DNA from 2 places in the Variovorax sp. PDC80 genome. Region 2 is predicted to be linked to the other one. Evidence: predicted binding sites of a transcription regulator. Region 2 holds the regulator's gene; the other holds the start of a gene.
What was found. The regulator sigma-54, encoded in region 2, starts transcription at its own class of promoters, with help from an activator protein. The targets are predictions, from matches to a motif close to TGGCANGNAANCTGCTTT.
Positions count from the first base shown of each region.

Region 1: a site for sigma-54 is predicted at 2,362-2,379, ahead of nirB (nitrite reductase large subunit NirB). Genes of this name have one in related genera too.

Region 1 is NZ_FOWG01000008.1:351,944-359,612, reverse strand. Features, by position in the region: gene nirB (nitrite reductase large subunit NirB) at 1-2,151, opposite strand, end outside; gene BM109_RS23970 (YbaK/EbsC family protein) at 2,581-3,081, shown strand; gene BM109_RS23965 (DUF1289 domain-containing protein) at 3,078-3,341, shown strand; gene BM109_RS23960 (2-hydroxychromene-2-carboxylate isomerase) at 3,338-3,982, shown strand; gene BM109_RS23955 (MFS transporter) at 4,158-5,852, shown strand; gene BM109_RS41305 (hypothetical protein) at 5,979-6,140, shown strand; gene BM109_RS23950 (ABC transporter substrate-binding protein) at 6,157-7,278, opposite strand; gene BM109_RS23945 (ABC transporter substrate-binding protein) at 7,443-7,669, opposite strand, start outside.
Region 2 is NZ_FOWG01000011.1:189,712-197,380, reverse strand. Features, by position in the region: gene BM109_RS28900 (LysR family transcriptional regulator) at 1-774, shown strand, start outside; gene BM109_RS28895 (fumarylacetoacetate hydrolase family protein) at 785-1,573, opposite strand; gene BM109_RS28890 (phospholipase D family protein) at 1,687-3,285, opposite strand; gene BM109_RS28885 (RNA polymerase factor sigma-54) at 3,296-4,885, opposite strand; gene lptB (LPS export ABC transporter ATP-binding protein) at 4,916-5,710, opposite strand; gene lptA (lipopolysaccharide transport periplasmic protein LptA) at 5,707-6,420, opposite strand; gene BM109_RS28870 (thiol:disulfide interchange protein DsbA/DsbL) at 6,636-7,283, opposite strand; gene BM109_RS28865 (SPOR domain-containing protein) at 7,468-7,669, opposite strand, start outside.

The DNA.
Region 1 (7,669 bases), on a different contig from region 2:
CGCGAGCAGCTCGGCATGGCGCGGCTTCATGCCGCCGTTGCCGCAGACGTAGAGGTTCCAGCCCTTGTCGGTGGCGATCACGCCCACGTCCTTGCCCTGCGCCTCGGCGCATTCGCGCGTGCAGCCCGAGACGCCGAACTTGATCTTGTGCGGCGCGCGCAGGCCCTTGTAGCGGTTCTCGAGCTCGACCGCGAGGCCCACGCTGTCGTCCACGCCGTAGCGGCACCAGGTCGAGCCGACGCAGCTCTTCACCGTGCGCAGCGACTTGCCGTAGGCATGGCCCGACTCGAAGCCGGCCGCGATCAGTTCCTCCCAGATCGCGGGCAGCTGCTCGACGCGCGCGCCGAACATGTCCACGCGCGCGCCGCCGGTGATCTTGGTGTAGAGGCCGTACTTCTTCGCCACCTGGCCGACCGCGATGAGACCGTCGGGCGTGACCTCGCCGCCCGGCATGCGCGGCACCACCGAATAGGTGCCGTCCTTCTGGATGTTGCCGAGGAAGTAGTCGTTGCTGTCCTGCAGCGCGGCCAGGTCCTTCTTGAGCACGAACTCGTTCCAGCACGAGGCGAAGATGCTCGCGGCCACGGGCTTGCAGATGTCGCAGCCCAGGCCCTTGCCGTGCCTGGCGAGCAGGTCGGCGAAGCTGCGGATCTCGCCCACGCGGATCAGGTGGTAGAGCTCCTGGCGCGAATAGGGGAAGTGCTCGCAGAGGTGGTTGTCGACGGCCATGCCGCGCCTGGCCATCTCCATCTTCATGACCTGCGTGACCAGCGGCACGCAGCCGCCGCAGGTGGCGCCGGCCTTGGTGCAGGCCTTCATCGCGGCCGGGGTGCAGGCGCCCTGGCCCACGGCCTCGCAGATCTGTCCCTTGCTGACGTCGTTGCACGAGCAGATCTGCGCGCTGTCGGGCAGGGCCTCGACGCCCAGGCCCGGCTTCGCCTTGCCGTCGCTCGAGGGCAGGATCAGGAACTCGGGATCCTCGGGCAGCGCGATGCCGTTGAGCGCCATCTGCAGCAGGGTGCCGTATTCGGCGGCGTCGCCCACGAGCACCGCGCCGAGCAGCAGCTTGCCGTCCTCGCTGACGACGATCTTCTTGTAGACCTTCTTGCGCTCGTCGATGAACTGGTAGGCGCGCGACTTCGGCGTCCTGCCGTGCGCGTCGCCGATGCTCGCCACGTCCACGCCCATCAGCTTGAGCTTGGTGCTCATGTCGGCGCCGGTGAAGGCGGCCTCGTGCTCGCCCGCGATGTGGCGCGCCGCCACGCGCGCCATGTCGTAGCCGGGCGCGACCAGGCCGAAGGTCTGCTCGTTCCACGAGGCGCATTCGCCGATGGCGTAGACGTTGCGGTCGCTGGTGCGGCAGTGGTCGTCGACCGCCACGCCGCCGCGCGGGCCCACGGCCAGCAGGCACTGGCGCGCGAGTTCGTCGCGCGGGCGGATGCCGGCCGAGAACACGATCATGTCGGTCTCGAGGTAGCTGCCGTCGGCGAACACCATGCGATGTCGCGCGGCGGCGCCGTCGACGATCTCCACCGTGTTGCGGCCGGTGTGCACGTGCAGGCCCAGCGCCTCGATGCTCTCGCGCAGCGCGCGGCCGCCGCCCTCGTCGACCTGCACCGCCATCAGCCGCGGCGCGAACTCCACCACGTGGGTCTCGAGGCCCATGTCGCGCAGTGCCTTCGCGCATTCGAGGCCGAGCAGGCCGCCGCCCACCACCACGCCGCTGCGCGAGCGCGCGCCGCATTCCTTCATCGCCTCGAGGTCCTCGATGGTGCGGTAGACGAAGCAGTGGGGCCGGTCGCGCCCGGGCACCGCGGGCACGAAGGGGAAGGAGCCGGTGGCCAGCACGAGCTTGTCGTAGGCCACGACTTCGCCGTCGGCCGTGGTGACGGTGTTGTTGCGCCGCTCGACGGCCACCGCGCGCGCCGCGAGGCGCAGCGTGAAGCCGCTGCGCTCGAAGAAGCCGGGCTCGACCAGCGAGAGGTCTTCGGCCGTCTTGCCCGCGAAGAATTCGGACAGGTGCACCCGGTCGTAGGCCGGCCGGGGCTCCTCGCACAGGACGGTGACTTCCGCGCCGGGAATGCCGAGCGCGTGGAGCTGCTCGAGGAACTTGTGGCCGACCATGCCGTGGCCGATGACTGCGATTTTCATGCTGAGGTCCTGCGGGGGCAGCCGGTCCTCGGATGCAGGCCACCGGGGCTGTCGGGGCGACAGCGGCAGGAGGCCTCCGCGACGGAACGGATGCGAATAATCGGATGGACAAACGAATCCGGCGGCTCATCGCCATCGGCTCGCTCGAACCCCGCCGTCGTTAGCGGAGGCACTGCGAACCCACCCAGGCCGGGAGGTCCGCGATGGGGTCGAGCAATATCCATGCCGCCGAAAAAGACCGGTGGCGGCTCGTGCGCGCACCGCAATCGCACCCAAAGTGGCGCGGCCGCGGTGCGGCGCTGTCCGCATTGGTGCGGTGCTCGAAAGGGTGGCCGCGCGGCGGCGGCGCCGGGGCCCGGGGCTTTTTCGTATGCTCGGGTGCCTGCAACGCGGGGCGCACGCCCCCACGAACCTCCGAAGACCCAAGCCATGTGCGGCTCCGAACTCCATTCCCTTCCCGACGGTGTCCAGCGCGTCGCGCGCGTGCTCCAGGACGCCGGCCATCCGCATGCGCCGCGCATGCTCGACGACGCCTGCCGCACCGCGCAGCAGGCGGCCGACGCGCTCGGCATCGCGGTCGGCCAGATCGCCAAGAGCATCATCTTCCGGCGCAAGAGCGACGAGGTCGCGGTGCTGGTCATCACCTCGGGCGACAAGCGCGTCGACGAGAAGAAGGTCGACGCGATCGTCGGCAAGACCGGCCGCGCCGACGCCGACTTCGTGAAGGCGCGCACCGGCTTCACCATCGGCGGCGTGTCGCCCGTGGGCCATGTCACGAAGCCGGTGGTGCTGATCGACCGCGAGCTGTTCCGCTTCGAGGAGATCTGGGCCGCCGCGGGCCATCCGCATGCGGTGTTCCAGCTGCGTCCGCACGACCTCGAGACGCTCACGGGCGCGCCGGTGGCCGACGTGGTGGTGGCCGCGGCGTGAACGTCGCCGAAGCGCAGGCCCTGGCCGACCGCGCCGCCGAACTGCGGGGGCTGGCCGAGCCGGTGCCCTCGCCCTGCAGCTCGGTGTGCCGCATGGACCGGCTCAGCGGCTTCTGCGAGGGCTGCCTGCGCACCATCCCCGAGATCGCGGGCTGGAGCCGCATGGAGGACGACGAGCGGCGGCAGGTCTGGCGCGCGATAGAGTGGCGGGCCCGGGCCGGCATCTGGCGGGCGCCGGCCATCGGAGACATCGACGCATGAAGCACATCGACTTCTACCTGGACTTCATCTCGCCCTATGCCTACCTCGCGTTCGAGCAGCTGCCGCAAACGCTCGAGGGCCTGAGCTACAGCGTGGACTACCGCCCGGTGCTGCTGGGCGCGGTGCTCAAGGCGCACGGCCAGCTCGGGCCGGCCGAGATTCCCGCCAAGCGCGGCTGGACCTACCGCCACGTGCTGTGGCTGGGCCACCAGCACGGCATCGAGATCGCGATGCCGGCCTCGCACCCCTACAACCCGCTCGCGCACCTGCGGCTCGCGCTCTCCACCTGCGACGACGGCCGCGTGAGCCGGCTGGTGGCCGAGACCGTCTTTCGCCACGTCTGGCGCGGCGGCCTCGAGGCGGCCGATCCCGCGCGGCTGGCCGCGCTCACCGCGCAATTGCAACCGCGTCGCGATGCCGGCAGCGACGAGAGCAAGGCCCTGCTCCAGCGCAACACCGCGGACGCGATCGCGCTCGGCGTGTTCGGCACGCCGGCCTATGCGGTCGACGGCCGGCTGTTCTGGGGCTTCGACGGCCTCGCGATGCTGCGCGCCTACCTCGCGGGCGATGCCTGGTTCGACGGGCCGCAATGGGCCGAGGCCGACCAGCGTCCGGCCCTGCTGCGCAGCAGCAAAAACTGAGCATCCGCAGCACCGACGCTGCATTTCTTACAGGCTGAAACGTGCGTCGAGGGTTTCACCTTAATCCGTAAGCGCCCGTTCAGTTTCGCGAAAGGCTCGGGTCAGTCGCGCCTCCAAGAATGCCCCACGGTCCCGAATTCGGGCGCCGCATGAACGCATACACAGGAGACGATCAATGGCAGCCACACTAGATTCACGGGGAGTGCCGCATCCGGCCCCCCGGCCCATGTCGGCGGAGGAGAAGAAGGTCATCTTCGCTTCTTCGCTGGGAACCGTGTTCGAGTGGTACGACTTCTACCTCTACGGTTCGCTCGCGGCGATCATCGCGAAGCAGTTCTTCAGCGGCCTCGATGCGGGCGCGGCCTTCATCTTCGCGCTGCTGGCCTTCGCGGCCGGTTTCCTGGTGCGTCCGTTCGGCGCCATCGTGTTCGGCCGGCTCGGCGACATGATCGGGCGCAAGTACACCTTCCTGGTCACGATCCTGATCATGGGCCTGTCGACCTTCATCGTCGGCCTGCTGCCCAGCTACGCGACCATCGGCGTCGCGGCGCCGGTGATCCTGATCGCGCTGCGCATGCTGCAGGGCCTCGCGCTCGGCGGCGAGTACGGCGGTGCCGCCACCTACGTGGCCGAGCACGCGCCGCACGGCAAGCGCGGTGCCTACACCTCGTGGATCCAGACCACGGCCACGCTCGGCCTGTTTCTGAGCCTGATCGTGATCCTGGGCGTGCGCGAAGGCCTGGGCGAAGCGGTGTTCAACGACTGGGGCTGGCGCATTCCGTTCCTGGTCTCGATCCTGCTGCTGGGCATCTCGGTGTGGATCCGCCTGTCGCTGTCGGAATCGCCCGCGTTCCAGCGCATGAAGGCCGAGGGCAAGACCTCGAAGGCGCCGCTGGCCGAATCCTTCGGCGAGTGGAAGAACCTGAAGATCGTGATCCTGGCGCTGGTGGGCCTGACCGCCGGCCAGGCCGTGGTCTGGTATTCGGGCCAGTTCTACGCGCTCTTCTTCCTGACCGCGCAGCTCAAGGTCGATGCGACCACCGCCAACCTGATGATCGCCGCCGCGCTGCTGCTCGGCACCCCGTTCTTCGTGATCTTCGGCACCCTGTCGGACAAGATCGGCCGCAAGCCGATCATCATGGCCGGCTGCCTGCTGGCCGTGGTGACCTACTTCCCGGTCTTCAAGATGCTGACCGAGGCCGCCAACCCCGACCTCGCCAAGGCCCAGGCCACCGCCGGCGTGACCGTGACCGCCGACCCCGCGACCTGCTCGTTCCAGGGCAACCCCGTGGCCCGCGAGATCGACTTCCGCAGCTCCTGCGACATCGCCAAGCGCTATCTGGTGCAGAACTCGGTGAGCTATGAGAACGTGGCCGGCGCGCCGGGTTCGAAGGCCGTCGTGAAGATCGGCGACAAGACGGTGGAAGCACCGATCGGCAACGTCGTGAACCTCAAGTTCGACGAGACCTCCGCCAAGGAGATCGCCGCCTTCAAGAAGGGCGTGGCCGAGGACCTGAAGATCGCGGGCTACCCGGCCAAGGCCGACCCCGCGAAGATGAACAAGCTGCTGACGGTGCTGCTGCTGTTCTGGCTGGTGCTGCTGGTGACCATGGTCTACGGGCCGATCGCCGCGATGCTGGTCGAGCTGTTCCCCACGCGCATCCGCTACACCTCGATGAGCCTGCCGTACCACATCGGCAACGGCTGGTTCGGCGGCCTGCTGCCGACCACCGCCTTCGCGATCGTGGCCTCCACCGGCAACATGTACAACGGCCTCTGGTACCCGATCATCATCGCGGGCATCACGCTGGTGATCGGCACGCTGTTCATCCGCGAAACGAAGGACGTGGACATCTACGCCCACGACTGAGCGCCACGGCGCCGATGAAAGGAGGGCGCCGCGCGTCCTCCGTTCAACAAAGAGGCTTCATGCCGACCCTCGGCATGAGGCCTTTTTCTTGAACCCAGCAATCACCCCTCTCAGGAGACAGAACCCATGTGGAAAATCGCAGTCGGCTTCGCCATCTTCGCGGCCATCGCGCTGTACGTGATCTCGAAGGCCGGCGACAAGGTCGACATGTCGGGCGAGAAGCACGGCGTGGAAGTGCACGAGCCGGCGCCTGCTGCGCCGGCTGCCGCTGCGAGCGCGCCGAAGTAAATCTCCGAAGCGCTGCCTAGCGCTTGAAGCGGCCGTCGCTCACGATCGACAGGTCGACGTATTCGATGCCCGTGTGATCGGTCGGCGAAAACGAGATATCGAGCCCGCCACCCGGGTCGTACTGGAAGGCATTGAGCGTGGCCAGCAGCCGCGCGCGCGTGGGCTTCGGCCCGGTGCGGCGCAGTGCCTCCACCAGCACCTTGGTCGCCACGAAGCCTTCGAGCAGCGCGGGCGACAGGTCTTCCTGGCCCTTGGCCTTGGCGAGCGCCAGGGCCTCCTTGATCAGCGGATTGCCGAACGAGCGCTCGTAGGGGAACACCTGCGTGATGATCACGCCGCGGCTCGCGCTGCCGAGGTCCTTGATGAAGCCCGAGGCCGCGTTGTTCGACAGCGTGACCACCTGCGCGGCCGAGCCCGCGGCGCGCAGCGCCTTCACGCCGTCGGACACCGAGGTGCCCGAGCCGATCCACAGCACGGCCTGCGCATTCGCCTCGACGAGCTTCGGCACGATGGCCGCGAAGTCGGGCTTGTTGCGGTCGGCCAGCGCGATCACCACCGGCTTGAGATTGGCCTTCTCGAAGCCGCGGTTCGCGCCCTCGAGGCCGTCCTTGCCGAAGGAGTCGTCGGCCTGCACCACCGCGATGCGCTGGATGCCCGTGGTCTGCAGGTGCACCACCGCCTTCTCGGCCTCGCGCTGGTAGGTGGAGCGCACGTTGAAGATGTTCTTCTGCACCGGCTTGTGCAGCGCCATCGCGCCGGTCGACGGGCCGACCAGCGGCACGCCATGCTTGTCGAGCAGCGGGATCACCGCGAGCGTGTTGGGCGTGCCGCGGTTGAGCAGCAGCGCGACCACCTTCTTGTCCTCGATCAGGATGCGCGAGTTCTCGAGCGAGCGCTTGGCATCGAGGCCGTCGTCCATGCGGATGACCTCGATCTGCTCGCCGTTGATGCCGCCCTGGGCGTTGACCTGGTCGATGACCAGCTGCGAGCCCATGATCGTCTCCTTCACGCTGGCCGCCACCGGTCCCGACAGATCGGCCGACTGGCCGATCACGATCTGGGCCGAGGCGCCGGTCGCCGCGAGTGCGAGCACCAATGCGGCGGCGCGCAGGCGCGGGATCCTTTTCTTCTTCTTCATCGACAAAACCTTTCCCGTCAGGATTCGTGTCCATGTCAGCAAATGCAATTATGTGTAGCTAGACGTGACATACGATTCCTCGTGCAAACCCTGTCAAACCGTTGTTTGCAAAAGCAAAAAGCCGGGCACTGGGCCCGGCTTGGTCGAGAGGGAAAGGCGCCGCTTCAGCGCTTGAAGCGGCCCTCGCTGATGATCGAGAGATCGGCGAAATCGATGCCGCTGTGGTCCTGCGGCGTGTAGCTGATCTCGAGGCCGCCGAGGTCGTAGTCGCGCAGGCCATCGAGCGCGGCCACCACGCGGGCGCGCGTGGGTTTGGGGCCGGCGCGGCGCAGCGCCTCCACCAGCACCTTGGCCGAGGCGAAGCCCTCGAGCGCCGCGGGCGAGAGCTCGT
Region 2 (7,669 bases):
GTGGCATTGACCGAGGCCGGCGCACGCGTGCTCGACTCGGGGCGTGACCTGCTGGAGCGCTACGAGGCGATCGAGGGCGAGGTGCGCGATGCCGTGCAGCTGCCGCGCGGCGCGATCCGCGTGGGCACGCCGCCCTCGTTCGGCGCCTACCACCTGATGCGCGTGGTGGCGCAGTTCACCCACCGCTACCCGGACATCGAGGTGACGGTGGTCCATGACGACGGCCGCTCCGACCTGGTGGCCGAGGCGCTCGATCTCTCGATCCGCATCGCGCCCTCGCTCGAGGACGCGAGCTACGTCGCGCAATCGCTGCTGAAGGCGCCGCAGGTGGTGGTGGCGTCGCCGGCCTACCTGAAGGCCTACGGCCGCCCCGCCACGCCGGCCGACCTGGCGCGCCACAACTGCCTGGTGCACATCATCAAGTCGGGCTCGGGCGTGTGGAAGTTCGCCGGCAATCCGCCGCAGGAGGTGCGCGTGCGCGGCACCGTGCGCGCCAACATGGGCGATGCGATCAAGCAGTGCGCGCTGCTGGGCACCGGCATCTCGCTGCACCCGCACTACATGGTGTCGGAGGAACTGAAGGCCGGCACGCTCGAGGCCCTGCTGCCCGGCGCGGTGCCCGAGGAACTCGACATCCACGTGGTGTTCTCGACCCGGCGCAACATGCCCAGCCGCGTGCGCCACCTGCTGGAGTTCCTGCGCGAATGGTCGCGCCATCCGCCCGACTGGGCCTTGCCGGCCACCACCGCGGCGCGCGGCACCGCGGGCCGTTGAACGGTCGCCCTCAGGCCTCTTCGGCGACGAAGGGATTGCGCAGGCAGCCGAGGCCCGAGATCTCCACCTCGACGACATCGCCGGCCTTCAGGTGCGGCGACTTGCCGTCGGTGCCCATCCAGATCACGTCGCCCGGGTACAGCGTGAGATGCCGCGTCATCGCGCTGATGAAGGCCGCGATGCCGAACAGCATCTCGCCGGTGCGGAACTGCGTCTTCACCTCGCCGTTGACGCGCACCGTGGTGCGGGCCGCTTCCAGGTCGAAATCGGTTTCGATCCACGGCCCCATCGGCTTGAAGGTGTCGCTGTTCTTGGCGCGCCAGAAGGTGCGGTCCGAGGCCTGCCAGAGCCGCTCGCTCACGTCGTTGCCGATGGTGTAGCCCAGCACGCACGACAACGCGTCGGCCTCGCTCAGGTGGCGGGCCTTTTGGCCGATCACCACGACCAGCTCGCCCTCGTACTCCACCTGCTTCGCGTTGGACGGAATGACGACGGCCGCCTCGTGCGGAACCAGGGCGTTGACCGCGCGGTAGCCGATGTCGGCCTTCTCGGGGATCGCGAGCGTCTGGCCGCTGCGCTCGGCGTATTCCTTGATGTGGCGCACGTAGTTGAGCCCCGCCGCATAGAAGGTGCGCGGCAGCAGCGGCACCTCGATCCTCACGTCGGCCAGGCGATGCACGGCGCCCGTGAAGTCGTGGCCGCCGAAGGGGCTGCCGTTCACCGCGCGGACGCGATCGTCCTCCAGCACGCCATAGCTGCTGGCGGCCGCGCCGGGCGCGGTGTAGTGGATCCATTTCATGCGCGTGCTCCTGTCGGTGGTGTTCGGGCCCCCTGCTCGCAGGGGCACCACAGCATGACAGGCCGAGGTTTGCGGAACGGAAACCGACGGTTTGCGAAAGCCGCCCAAACCGCCTAGAGCAGGCTCTCGGGCGTCAGCGGCGCCAGCAGTTCGAGCATGGTGCGGTCCCAGAAGCCCGAGTCGGGCTCCTCGCTCAGCACCGTGGTCTTGCCGGCCTCCTCGCTGATCCACTCCAGGCGCGAGTCGCTGCCTTCGGCGAAGCGCAGCCTGTAGGCGCCCTGCTGCTTGAGCACCTCGAGCAGCTTCAGCGCCTGCTGCGCCATCTCGGGGCTGCGGATGAACAGGCCGATCTCGGTGTTGTGGACCTCGGAGCGCGGGTCGAAATTCATCGAGCCGACGAACAGGATGCGCTGGTCGATCACCGCCGACTTGGCATGCAGCCTGCCGACCGAGGTGCCGAACAGGCCCAGCCGCACGCTGCGGCGGGTGCGGTTGGTGCTGAGTTCGTAGAGTTCGGCGCCCAGGCGCAGCATCTCGGGCCGGTAGCGGCGGTAGGCGGTGTGCACCAACGGCTCGTCGGTGGCGGCGAGCGAGTTGGTCACCACGCTGATCTTCACCTGGCGCCGGCGGATCTCGTTCATCACCTCGAGCCCCGCGGCGCCCGGGATCAGGTAGGGCGAGACGATGGTCACCTCGCTGCGCGCGCGGCGCATCTGCTCGACCACGTTGTAGCGCACGCTGTCGACGTCGAGCAGCGGCACGCCGCCGTACGAGGCGGTCTTGCCGATCACGCGGTCGGGCGAATCGGCATAGGCCTCGGCCGTGGTCCAGATCAGGCCGAGCCGGCCGGCGTCGAGGTCCTCGGCGATCGGGCCGTAGCCCAGCAGGTCGTTGGGCGCGGGCTTCGGCGGCGGCGGCGTGGTGTCGGGGCCGGTGGCGGCCTCGAAGCGGCGCCGCAGTTCGTCGGCAGGCAGCGCGCTCGCCACCACCGATTCGACGGGCCGCACGTAGGGGCTGTTCCAGTACTGGTCGAACAGGCTGCCCAGGCGCGGGATCAGCGCGCCCGTCACGAAGGTGTCGAGGTCGATGAAGTTCTCGCCCGCGGTGCGCCGGAAGTACTGGTTGCCGATGTTGCGCCCGCCCGCCACGGCCATCGCGCCGTCGGCGATGAACAGCTTGTTGTGCATGCGCCGGTTGACGCGGCTGAAGTCGAACAGCGAGGCCGTGAAGCGCGCGAGCAGGCTGCCGCGGCCGGCCGGGAACGGGTTGAACAGGCGCAGCTCGACATTGGGCGTGGCCGCGAAGCCGCGCAGCAGCTCGTCCTCGCCCGCGGTGTAGAGGTCGTCCATCAGCACGCGCACCCGCACGCCGCGCTGCGCGGCATCGCGCAGGGTGCGCAGCAGGTAGCGACCGGTCTCGTCGTTCTCGATCTGGTAGTACTGGACGTCGAGCGTGCGCTGGGCCCGGCGCGCGAGCTGGATGCGGGTGTCGAAGGCGAAGTCGCCACCGGGCATGAGGCGAAAGCCGCTGAGGTCGGGGTCGGGCTGCGCGGCCAGCGCGATGCGCCCGAGCGCGGTGTCCTTCGACACGGCGATGGCTCTGGCGGGGGCGCGCGGGGCCTCGTCGGGCAAGGTGGCGCAACCGGCGGCCAGCAGCGCGGCCGCGATGGCGAACACCCAGGGCCCACAGCGCGACAGCAGGCGTCGGGCCATCGGCGGCTTTCTACAGGGCCTTGCGCAGGTTGGCGGGCGCGATGCGCAGCGCCTCGCGGTACTTGGCGACGGTGCGGCGCGCGCACTCGATGCCCTGCTCCTTGAGCATCTCGGAGATCTGGCTGTCCGACAGCGGCTTCTTCACGCTCTCCGAACCGACGAACTGCTTGATCAGCGCGCGCACCGCGGTGCTCGAGGCATTGCCGCCGGTCTCGGTGCCCAGCGCCGAGCCGAAGAAGTACTTGAGCTCGACCGTGCCGAAGGGCGTGGACATGTACTTGGCGGTGGTCACGCGCGAGATGGTGGACTCGTGCAACCCGAGCTCGTCGGCGATCTCGCGCAGCACCAGCGGGCGCATCGCGAGTTCGCCGTGCACGAAGTAGCTCTTCTGCCGCTCGACGATGGCGTTGCTCACGCGCAGGATGGTGTCGAAGCGCTGCTGGATGTTCTTGATGAACCAGCGCGCCTCCTGCAGCCGCTGCGACAGCGCCTGGCTGCCCTCGCCCTTGTGCGACTTGAGCGCGCCGGCGTAGATGTCGTGCACGCGCAGCCGCGGCATCACCTCGGGGTTGAGCATGACGCGGAACTTCACGTTGGTGCCGCGGCCGGTCTTGGTGACGATCACGTCGGGAATGACGATGTTGCGCTCGACGTCGACGAAGCGGCGGCCCGGCTTGGGTTCCAGCCGCGCGATGATCTGCAGCGCCGAGCGCACCAGCTCCTCGTTGGTGCGCGTGAGCGTGGCCAGGCGCTTGAAGTCGCGCCGCGCGAGCAGCTCCATCGGCTGCTTGCAGATGGCGAGCGCGGTCTTGCGCACCAGCTCCTCGTCCTCGGTCTCGTCCTCGTCGGCCAGCGCGCGCAGCTGGATCGCGAGGCATTCGCCGAGGTCGCGCGCGCCCACGCCCGCGGGCTCCAGGCTCTGCAGCAGGCCCAGCGCGACCTGGAAGTGGTGCACCAGCTCGTCGAACTGGTCGTTGTCGTCGCCCGCGAGGCCCGAGGCCAGCGCCGGCAGCGAATCCTCGAGGTAGCCGTCGTCGTTGAGCGACTCGATCAAAAAGCGCAGCGCGGCGCTGTCGTTCTCGTTGAGCCGCAGGCTCAGCGCCTGGCGGTGCAGGAAGGACTGCAGCGATTCCTGGCTGCGCGCGAGCTCGGTGGCATCGGCGCGCTCGTCGTCGCCGGTGCTGCTGTTGTTGCGCGCGGGGGCGTCGCTGCCCCACTCGCTGTCGTCGGGCGCCATGTCGACGGTGCCGTCGCCTTCCCAGTCGGGCTCGCGCTCGGGCGAGTCGAGGGCCGGCTCGGCCTCGGACGACGAAGTGGTCTCGGTGGACGTGGTCGAGGTCGAGGGCGCGGCGCTCGCGTAGTCGCTCTCGGCCTCGCGCTCGGTGTCCTCGCGCGGCGCGGGCGTGTCGGCGGCGTCGAGGCCGAACTCCTCGCGCGCGGCTTCCTCGGCGGTGCGCTCGAGGAAGGGGTTCTCGTCGAGCATCTGCTCGACCTCCTGGCTCAGTTCGAGCGTGGAGAGCTGCAGCAGCCGGATCGACTGCTGCAGCTGAGGCGTCAGCGCGAGATGCTGCGAAACGCGCAGCGACAAGCCTTGTTTCATGCCCTCAGGAAATGACTTGCACGAGGGTCATCACATGCGGAAGTGCTCGCCCAGGTAGACCCGGCGCACTTCGGCGTTGTCGACGATCTCCGAGGGCGTGCCCTGTGCCAGCACATGGCCGTCGCTGATGATGAAGGCGTGGTCGCAGATGCCCAGCGTCTCGCGCACGTTGTGGTCGGTGATCAGCACGCCGATGCCGCGTTCCTTCAGGAAGCTGATGATGCGCTGGATCTCGATCACCGCGATCGGGTCGATGCCGGCGAAGGGTTCGTCGAGCAGGATGAAGCGCGGCTGGGTGGCCAGCGCGCGCGCGATCTCGACGCGGCGGCGTTCGCCGCCCGACAGCGCGAGCGCGGGCGAATCGCGCAGGTGGTCGACGCGCAGGTCGGCCAGCAGCTCCGACAGGCGCTCTTCCATGCGCTGCTTCGACAGCGCCTGCGGCCGGCCGTTGGCATCGGGCTCGCGCTGCAGCTCGAGCACCGCGCGCACGTTCTCCTCGACCGTGAGCTTGCGGAAGATCGAGGCTTCCTGCGGCAGGTAGCTCAGGCCCATGCGCGCGCGGCGGTGGATCGGCATGTGGGCGATCGGCTCGCCGTCGATGGAGATCTCGCCCGCGTCGGCGCGCACCAGCCCGACGATCATGTAGAACGAGGTGGTCTTGCCGGCGCCGTTGGGCCCGAGCAGTCCGACCACTTCGCCCTTCTGCACGTCGAGCGAGACGTCCTTGACCACCTTGCGGCTGCCATAGCTCTTCTGCAGGCCGCGCGCGACGAGGCGGCTGCCCGGCACGCCGTTGGCTTCCTGGGTTCCGGCGGCTTCGATCACTTGCGTTCTTCCCCTTCGCCGCTCAGCGTGGTGGTGGAGCGCAGTCCGGCGCCCGGTGCCGGCGTGGGCGCCGGGGCCGCGGGACGGCGCGTGGCCGGCGCCGCGGCGCCGGGCGCACCCGGCGCGGCCGACTTCGGCGTGAGGATGGCCTTGACGCGGCCACCGCCACCCGGCGCGGACACGCCGGCATTGGGCGGCACGGTCGAGCCGTTGACGGTGTAGGTGTCGTTGCTCTGGTCGTAGACGATCAGCGCGCCGCTGCTCTCGTCGTTGGGCGTGGCGCCGACCAGGCGGCGCATGACGGCGCGGCGGATGAACTTGACGTTGTCGGCGCGGCTGTCGTACTCGATGACCTCGGACTCGCCCTCGATCCACTCGTCGCCGTTGCCGTTGCGCTTCTGCTTGTAGTAGGCGAGCTTGCCGGGCGCCGCGGTGACCACGCCGTACTGGTAGCCCTCGGGGTCCTGGCGCACGTCGATGCGCGCGCCGCGGATGATGATGGTGCCCTTGGTGACCACCACGTTGCCGGTGAAGACGCTGGTCTGCTTGAGATCGTCGTAGCGCATCGAATCGGATTCGATGTTCATCGGCTTGGTCCGGTCGGCCGTTTCGGCCAGGGCGGCGGCGGCGGAGCCAGCCAGCAGCAGCGCGGCCAGCACGAGGCGACCGGTGCGGCGAAGGGAGGAGGTGGGGTGAGAGTGCGATGTCATAGAGGCACGAAACTTGCTCTGCATTGTATGCGGCCCATCGCGCCAGACCCATGCGCGCGGATGAAAAAGCCCCGGGGGCGGCGAACCCGGGCACGGCACCCCGCGGGATCGCCCCGCGTTCTGCCGACCGGCTGGATGACGGCCCGGCCGCCCCGGAACCCTCGATGGGATTCCGGCCTCCCGGCGGCGGAGCGGCCAGGGCCGCGAGACCGGTCTCAACCCTTGCGGGCTTCGCCGATCAGGTAGTTGGTGACGGCCAAGGCCTTGTTCATGTTGCCGGCGAGTTCGCCGTCCACGTACCAGCGGCCGGCCACGGCCAGCGCGGGCACGCCGGCCACCTTGTAGGCCTCGGTCAGTTGCGAGGCGCGCTTGGCCTTGCTCGCCACGCCGAAGGAGGTGAACAGCTCCTTGAACTTCGCGCCGTCGAGGCCGTTCTTCTCGGCCCAGGCCACGATGTTGGCGTCGCCGTTCACGTTCTGGCGCTGGGCGTGGATCGCGTTGAAGACCTTGGGCTGGTACTCGTCGACCTTGCCCAGCGCCTCGAGCGCGTAGTACAGGCGCTGCTTGGCTTCGACGTCGTTGCCCACGAAGGGCACCGGCACGCGGCGCAGCACCACGTCCTTGGGCTGGCCCTTGGCCCAGGCCTCGAGCGCGGGCTCGAAGTCGTTGCAGTGCGGGCAGTTGTACGAGAAGAACTCGATCACCTCGATCTTGCCGGCCGGTGCGTCGACCGGCACGCGCTTGTCGAGCACGAGGTATTCGGTGCCGGCCTTCGGTGCGCGGGCCTGGGCTTGCGCGGGCAGATGGGCCATCAGGCCGAGCGAGCCAGCGGCGACGGCCAGCGAGAAATCACGACGTTTCATGGGAAAGAGCTCTCCAGTTGGTAGACGGCAGACTGAGCCGGGCCGATGAAGCGGAGTTCCCGCGCGCGGTGCTCGGGGCTCCGGGAAACCGGGGGCGGCGCGGACCGCGGCGAAGCTTAAAGAAAAACCATGACCGTTGTCGGGAGAGGCCACCCGGCGGCGGCGCTCCCCGGCCGGACGGCGCTCAGCGCTGGACGCGCACCAGCGCCGAGTCGAGGCCGGCGCCGTCCATCCGTTCCTTGAGGCGGTCGGCGTCGTCCTTCTTGTTGAACGGACCGGCGCGCACGCGGTAGACGGTGCGGCCGGCCTGCTCGCGCTCGGTCACGCGGGCCTCGACGCCCATCAGCGAGAGCTTGGCGCGCTGCGCCTCGGCGTCCTCGGTGGTG